2 regions of the Colwellia sp. MB02u-14 genome follow, and region 2 is predicted to be linked to the other one. Evidence: riboswitches for the same ligand, from Rfam matches in the RefSeq annotation. Region 2 holds a riboswitch; the other holds the start of a gene.
What was found. Region 2 has a riboswitch for thiamine pyrophosphate ahead of thiC (phosphomethylpyrimidine synthase ThiC). Riboswitches for the same ligand answer to the same signal wherever they lie in the genome.
Positions count from the first base shown of each region.

Region 1: linked by a shared signal. The riboswitch ahead of H4J52_RS00585 (TonB-dependent receptor) and the one ahead of thiC (phosphomethylpyrimidine synthase ThiC) in region 2 are both predicted to bind thiamine pyrophosphate.

Region 1 covers NZ_JACGUX010000001.1:141,942-146,148, reverse strand. Annotated here, with positions in the region: gene H4J52_RS00590 (hypothetical protein) at 1-221, opposite strand, end outside; gene H4J52_RS00585 (TonB-dependent receptor) at 515-2,665, opposite strand; TPP riboswitch at 2,755-2,873, opposite strand; gene H4J52_RS00580 (single-stranded DNA-binding protein) at 2,992-3,642, shown strand; gene H4J52_RS00575 (SHOCT domain-containing protein) at 3,689-4,207, shown strand, end outside.
Region 2 covers NZ_JACGUX010000067.1:11,759-15,965, forward strand. Annotated here, with positions in the region: gene H4J52_RS07680 (M1 family metallopeptidase) at 1-1,419, opposite strand, end outside; TPP riboswitch at 1,594-1,716, shown strand; gene thiC (phosphomethylpyrimidine synthase ThiC) at 1,822-3,783, shown strand; gene thiO (glycine oxidase ThiO) at 3,790-4,207, shown strand, end outside.

The sequences.
Region 1 (4,207 bases), on a different contig from region 2:
CAAACGAACACCGCTGCATTTAAAGTTTGATGAACATGTTTAATTTCTGCCATAACATGGCGAGTCGCTAAATCGTAATCACCAAAAACTTGTGTGCTCATACCATTAGTGACCACATTCAAACCATCGACATTACGTAGACGCTTTATAAATGCCCAAATCTCAGTTTTAAACTGTTCTTCTGCTAGTGGATACAAACTAATTTCTATCGATATTTTCATATTATTTCCTAATGGTATGCCACTTTTTTACAGTGAACAAAAACTGCGTGATTCTAAACAAAAAACGTCACCCTGAACGATAATCCCGTCACTCTAAATGAGAACCTCATCATCCTAAGCAAAAAACCCGTCATCCTGAACCAGAAACCCGTCATCCTGAACTTGTTTCAGGATCTCATGACTTTAAGTCTCGAATACAGATACTGAAATAAATTCAGCATGACGGCATGTTACTTCAACATGGTGGCATATCAATTTAGGATGACCGCGTATTAGCTGAGGAGCGCTTAGCTCTAAAAGTTATAATCAAACGTTAAACCAAATACCGCGGGTTCACCAAACTGATAATAAGCTTTATTGGCATAACCATCGCGTGGGTCATTACCAAAGTAAAAACCACGCGTTTGGTATTCTTTATCAAGCATATTACGCGCCCATAATTTCACTTGCCAATTTTGTGCTAAATAACGAATTGATCCCTGTAACAATGCCACCGAATTAGATTTTTCATCATGACTGTCAGAAAAATAAAACTCGTCTTTACCATCGACAGCTAAGTTGAATTGCCATTGGTCATTAATAAAGTAGTTCAATCCAAAGTTAAATTGATGGTTTGGCGCATGTGCTTGATCGCGACCTGTTTCTCTATCACCATTTTTATAAACATAGCCACTAAATTCAGTATCAAGTAAACCTAAGCCACCATATATCTCTAGGTTGTCTGTAACATTCCAGGCGGCTTCAATTTCAATACCTTGGTTATAACCTTGCGCGGCATTGTCCCAGTAACTAATAAACTCTGAACTACCATCTTGGCGTTCTTTAAGGTGGTAACTGCTTATTTGAATATCGTCTCTGTCCATATAAAAAACAGCGGCACGTACATAAGCACTATCATCAAAAAAGTTTGCCTTATAGCCTAGCTCATAATTCCACAAATATTCAGGCTCAAAGCTACGTAGGTCTTCAGATAATGTACCGCTTGAATTAACGCTACCAGCTTTGTAACCACGGTTAGCTGAAGCATACATCATAGAACTTTCATCAACTTGGTAAGAGAGTACAACTTTACCACCGACCATATTATCGTCAGGCGAGTTATCAATCGCGTCGGAATTATTATAGTCACTGCTACGACGTTCAATGCGTAAACCGGTAGTTAGTCTAAATTTTTCATTTAACTGCGTGTCAAATTGTGTAAAAACAGCAAAAGTGTCAGCGGTATAGCTTGATGAAAAGTCACTGGCTAAATAAGTGTATTGGCGCTGCAGGTCTTCTTCTTCTTTTTTGACGTAAATACCGGCAACCCACGAAGTTGTATTCGCAAAAATATTAGCATCAGGTTGAGAAACAAAGCGAAGTTCAGCGGTACTGTTCTTTTTGTCACGTAGGTAATGATCTGTTGAAGAATAACCATCCACTTCAGCTAAACAACCCGTTGGTGTAATACAAGGATCAGGATTATAAATACCGTTGTCCCAATCATCAGCGATCCATTCATATTCACCATAAGCCCAATCTTCATCATAACCATAGGCTAAGTCCGAATTTGCATGACTAAGAGTAGACACCACATTAAACCCTTTAATGCCTGAATAGGTAAATTTTGCACTCATTGCTATAGTTTCTTGCTGATCAAAACCAGGCTGGTTTGAAAAAGATGTTCTGTTGTTGTCGAGTGAAAACGCGTCGTAACCATTGTCAAAGTCAAAGTACAGCACAGCTAAATCAATCGTTAAATGTTCACTTGCTGTAATCGCTAACTTGCCACGTAAAGATGTTTCATCACGATTATTGGTATCGTCTTTTCCTAGATAAGTATTTTCAATAAAGCCGTCACTTTTATATTGCTCCGCTGAAAAGCGGTAATTTACTTTTTCACTGGCAGGACCAGAAAGTACAAGCCCTGCGCCAACACTATTATAGTTACCTGCACTAAAGCGTATGGCTGATTCAAACTCATCGCTTGGCGCATTAGTCGACATATAAACCAAACCAGCTAACGCTGTGGCGCCAAACCGGGTGCCTTGTGGGCCACGAAACAATTCTACTTGCGCAATATCAAACGTAGAAGCAATACTGCCTATGCCTGAGAAATCAATATCGTCAACAACTAAACCGACCGAAGCATTAATAGGTTCTTGAAATTGGCTACGCTCGCCAATACCCCTAATTTGATAGTAGCGGGCGCGTTGAGAGCCACTTGAATAATTGACATTAGCAATTCCGCCAACAAGTTCTTCTAAATTTTGGGCATTACGAAGTGCGATGTCCTCTTGAGTCAAAATAGATAAAGACGAAGGCGTATTTTGAACATTGATTTCGCGATAATCACCCTTTACCATGATTTTTTCGAGTACGTCTGTGTCATCAGTTGCATAAGCAACAGGTAAGTTTAGGGAAAGTGCTAAGGCAATGGCTAAAGGAGATTTTATTAGGTTCATACAGCGCTCTTTTTGTGGCATGCAAGCAAAAGAGAGCAATACAAAAATACAACGCAAGTAAGCACTTACATTAAGTGTTTACGACAAGTATTTAAAGTATTAACCATTCCTACGCCGGCATTATCCGTTTCAGGTATTAAGGGTAAAAATTCTCAGCAATACAAAAGCCTATTAACAACAGCTTTTTATTGCACCCCTTGGTTTGTTCGGCATACTAACAATTTTCTCACCAATGTACAGGAAATTGTCATTATTCATGACCATGTATTTGCTTAATATGATGATTTTCAGTAAATTAGCATTATAGTTTTTTTTATTAAATTGCCATGACAAATCATCTAAGCCAAAATCATTTATGTTCAATAACTTTATTAGGTAATTTAGTTGCTAAACCTGACATTCGTTATCAAGCAAACCCTGTAGTTGCCGTAGCTGAACTCGTCTTGGCGACTCATAGTAAATGGTTTGACAAAGCCAGCAATCAATTTAAAGAATGGACGAGTTACCATACAGTTAAAGTGATTGGCGATATTGTTGATCGTTCGCTATGTCACTCACAAAAAGGCGATATTATTTTAGTGCAAGGCTATTTACTCAATAGTAAAAAAGCTAATCGTGAGATATTACACGCCACTTATGCACAAACATTCGCGAAAGGTTACGCACAATCAATTAACCAAGTGCATATGAGTGGGGAAATTAGCAGTGAAATTAATTTAGTACTTACCGAGAATAATAAAGAATTAGTTGCGCTCAACTTAACGGTAAATAATTTAGTGTATTCCCCTATTACTCAGCAAACCCAAAATATCTCTATCGAACGTTCAGTGCATATTTGGGGTAAGCAAGCGCATTATATTAAAGATAAAGCTGAACTCGGTGACCAGCTAGTGGTTGATGGACGATTAAGCTACCTTAACGATAGTAAAAAATCACAGTTTATTGATTCCCACCAAGTCGTTTTATTGAAACATTAACATTCTTTCACTATAATTTTTATAAATATGGGATTGTTGACGAGATATGAAAATTCTTTATTATATAAAAAAGATAGTTAAGCCTGCACTTTCAACGGTACTCGTTATTTACTGTTTATTACATGTATTAACAACCGTTGCAGAAGAATATAGCCTTGAGATTTTAGCAAAATTACCCACACTTAGTACGAAAAATAAAATAACATTAATTCCATTGCCCCTTAAAAGAAAAGAGAAAAATCAATACTTACTTGCAGATGAAAAAGGTGAGTTATCTTTACTCAGCGGTGCCAAACTACTTTCTTTATCTCGCTTACCCTTAAGCGACCAAAATAACCTGGCACAAGTAAAGTTAACCGCTTTTACCTTACATCCAAGCTTTTCGTTAGCAGATAAACCCGGTTACCAAACCTTTTTTACAGCTCATATTGAACCCAATAAAAAAAATAATAATGTTGCACGCTTAACTCTATTAGAGGATCCAGTAACATTGCCATTTGACGCGGTGGTCACCCAATGGCAATACGATAGTTCAGCCCCTGATCGTATAGATAAAGAGCAACGC
Region 2 (4,207 bases):
AAAGTCTATGCCAGATTGCGTGCTGATGTAGCTTTCAATATCTTGAGTGGTCACTGTTTGATGATAAAAAACGTTGCCTAAACCACGTAATATTTCACGCCATTTTTTATCATCGTTGATTACTTGGCGAATGGTATGCAACATGTTGCCACCTTTATCATACATATCACCAGAGCCACCACGATTAGCATTATATTCACCGATAATTGGTGATTGATTACCAATGTTCAGCCGTTGACCACGAATATATTCAAAGGCTTGCGTTTGAGTAAAATGATATTCTAAAAAGAGGCTCTCTGAATAACTCGTAAAGCTCTCATGGATCCACATATCCGCCACATCTTTATTGGTAATATTATTGGCAAACCACTCGTGCCCTGATTCGTGCACAATAATAAAATCGAATAACAAGCCAGGGCCTGCACTGGAGCGATCACGCCCTAGATAGCCATTTTGATAACCATTGCCATAAGTCACTGAACTTTGGTGTTCCATACCTAAATAAGGGGCTTCTACCAATTTATAGCTGTCTTCATAAAATGGGTAAGGGCCGAACCAATGCTCAAAAGCTTCAATAGTGCGCTTGGCTTCTTTAAATTGCTTTTTAGCTTTGGCTAAATTTTCACGTAAAACATAATAGTCCATATCAAGCTGACCTTTTTCACCTTGATGCTTTTCACCAAAATGAACATAATCGCCAATATTAATATTTACGCCATAGTTATTTATTGGGTTAACAACCTGCCAATGATATATTTTTGTTTTCGCTGCTTTATTATGTTCTGTTTTGATTAACCGCCCGTTAGAAACATCCATTAAATGTTCAGGTACTTCAACACTGATTAGCACTCCATTATCAGGTTCGTCGCTAGGATGATCTTTATTTGGCCACCAAATGCTAGAGCCAATACCTTGATTCGATGTAGCAATAAAATCAAGGCCATTACTGTCTTTTTCCCAAGTAATACCGCCATCCCATGGGGCACGTTTTGCAGTAACGGGCTGTCCAGAGAAGTAAAGAGTTATCTTCTGCTCTGAGCCTATTTCTTGCTTACTGGCTGGGGTGATAAAATAAGAATAGCCATCTTGCTCTACTTCAAGCGCCTTACCATTTTGGTGCACTTTCTCAAGCTTCATTGGCGCTTGTAGCTCTATTTGTAAACGTTCACCTTGAGCTAACACCATATAAGTCATGGTGTTTTTACCTGAAAAAAGCTTAGTTTCAGGGTCAACTTTTACATTAAGATGATAATGCGTTAGATCCCACCAGATTCTTTCTGGTGTTATTGAACCACGTAATTGTTCTTGATGCGTTATCTTGCCACTTTCTTGTTGCCAATTACTCGCACTAACATGCCCAGCAAAAACCATAGCGCAAACTAAGCTGGCAAGTGAAGTCGTTATCCGTTTTTTTATCATTATTATTGTCCCAACTCTCTCTTGTATACAACATACTAGCATTGTGTAATATAAATGGTGAACCCTAAAAAGGGTAAGAACTATTAGCGGCTCACATCGTTATCTAAAAATTAATTATAACCAAATACAACATTAAGATTGCGTATTTTGAAACTAATACGATAGAATCACCACAATTACTTGTCGGAGTGCTGAGATTATTTCTAAAAGAAATATTCAAAGCTGAGATCGCGAAAGCGGGATCCGTAGAACCTGATCAGATTAATATCTGCGTAAGGGAACAAGGTAAAATATAGCGGTTAAAGCATTAATACCTAAACCGTTTTATTTTTTCCTCACTCTACACTTCGTCTTTTTTTTACTGCATTTATAACAAAATGTAACTTATTAAAAGGCAGCATAATGACCAAACCAGCTAACAAAATCACTCGCAGAGAACGTCGCGAGCAAGCTGAAGCTTTTTTAAAAAACGTTTCAGATCAGTCATTCCCTAATTCTAAAAAAGTCTATGTAAAAGGTAAAATTCACGATATCAAGGTGGGTATGCGTGAAATCACCTTGTCTGATACTTTATTGGCCGGTAATAAAGACCAGCCAACTTATGAAAAGAATGAACCACTTTGTGTATATGACACCTCTGGATTTTATACCGATGAAAACGTTGAGGTAAATGTTCACAAAGGTATTCCTCGCCTGCGTGAAAGCTGGATTGATAATCGTGGTGATGTTGAATTATTAACCGCAAACAGTTCTACCTATGCACAGCAACGTTTAACTGATGATGGTGTTGACGCTATTCGTTTTGAACATTTACCTAAAATGCGTGTAGCGAAAAAAGGTAAAAATGTTACTCAAATGCACTATGCTCGCCAAGGAATTATCACGCCAGAAATGGAATATATTGCAATACGTGAAAACTTGAAACGAGAAGAGGTAAAAGACAAAACATTGTTGTTACAGCATAAAGGTCAGTCTTTTGGTGCCAGTATTCCTGAACAAATCACCCCTGAATTTGTCCGCGAAGAAGTCGCGCGTGGCCGGGCAATTATCCCGGTAAACATCAACCATCCAGAATGTGAACCCATGATTATTGGCCGTAATTTTTTAATTAAAGTTAACGCGAATATCGGTAATTCTGCGGTCACCTCTTCTATTGAAGAAGAAGTAGAAAAATTGGTTTGGTCAACAAAATGGGGCGCAGACACCGTAATGGACTTATCAACGGGTAGAAATATTCATGAAACCCGTGAATGGATCATGCGTAACTCGCCCGTACCGATTGGCACTGTGCCTATTTATCAAGCGCTAGAAAAAGTAAATGGTGTCGCTGAAGACTTAACTTGGGAAATCTTCCGCGATACCCTTATCGAACAGGCTGAGCAAGGTGTTGATTACTTTACTATTCATGCTGGTGTATTATTACGCTATGTACCCATGACGGCTAAACGCGTGACAGGTATCGTCTCGCGTGGTGGTTCAATTATGGCGAAATGGTGTTTAGCACACCACAAAGAAAATTTTCTCTATACCCATTTTGAAGATATCTGTGAAATTTTAAAGCAGTACGATGTTTCGTTTTCATTAGGTGATGGTTTACGCCCGGGTTCAGTCGCTGATGCTAACGATGAAGCACAATTTGCAGAATTACATACCTTAGGCGAATTAACCAAAATTGCTTGGCAGCACGATGTTCAAACCATTATTGAAGGCCCAGGTCATGTCCCTCTTCATCTGATTAAAGCGAACATGGAAGAACAACTTAAGCATTGTGGTGAAGCGCCTTTCTATACATTAGGACCATTAACCACTGATATTGCTCCCGGTTATGACCATATTACCTCAGGTATTGGCGCTGCTAATATTGGTTGGTACGGCTGCGCTATGCTTTGTTATGTAACGCCCAAAGAACATTTAGGCTTACCCAATAAAGAAGACGTAAAAGAAGGGTTAATGACCTATAAAATTGCTGCCCATGCCGGTGATTTAGCAAAAGGGCATCCGGGTGCACAAATACGTGATAACGCGATGAGCAAAGCACGCTTTGAGTTTCGCTGGTATGATCAATTCAACATTGGTTTAGACCCAGAAAGAGCTAAAGCTTACCATGATGAAACTTTGCCACAAGAGTCTGGCAAAGTGGCTCATTTTTGCTCAATGTGTGGCCCAAAATTCTGTTCAATGAAAATTTCTCAAGAAGTACGCGATTATGCCGCGGGTCTTGAAGCCAGCAATAAAATAGAAATACAGCTGCTTGACGAAGTCATTGTCTTAGATGCCACGCCAGAGAATATAGAACAAGGTATGGCAGAAAAGTCTGCTGAGTTTAAAGCCACCGGTAGTGAAATTTACCATCAGGCGAAGTAGTGAACGATGACTCTTTTTGATAAAAAAGTGCCGCCTCTTCAAACCTCCACCAATATTGTCGTTATTGGCGCGGGGTTAGTGGGTCGCTTAATCGCATTATCTTTGGTTAATAAAGGGCATGATGTGACCTTGATTGATAAAGATAACAAAGATGGTCGCCAAAGTGCCGCTTATGCGGCAGCAGGCTTATTAACCCCCTTGGGTGAAGCCATGCATAGCGAGCCTAATATTGTTGAAATGGGCTTTGAGTCGTTAAAGCTTTGGCCTGAAATTTTGGCTGAATTAGACGCTTATACCTATTTTCAACAAGCGGGGGCGTTAATGGTTAGCCATGAGCAAGACCAAGGTGACTACCTTCGTTTTGTGCGTTATATCAAAAATAATTATCCACAACATCCACTACTACAGCTTAATCGCCAGCAGA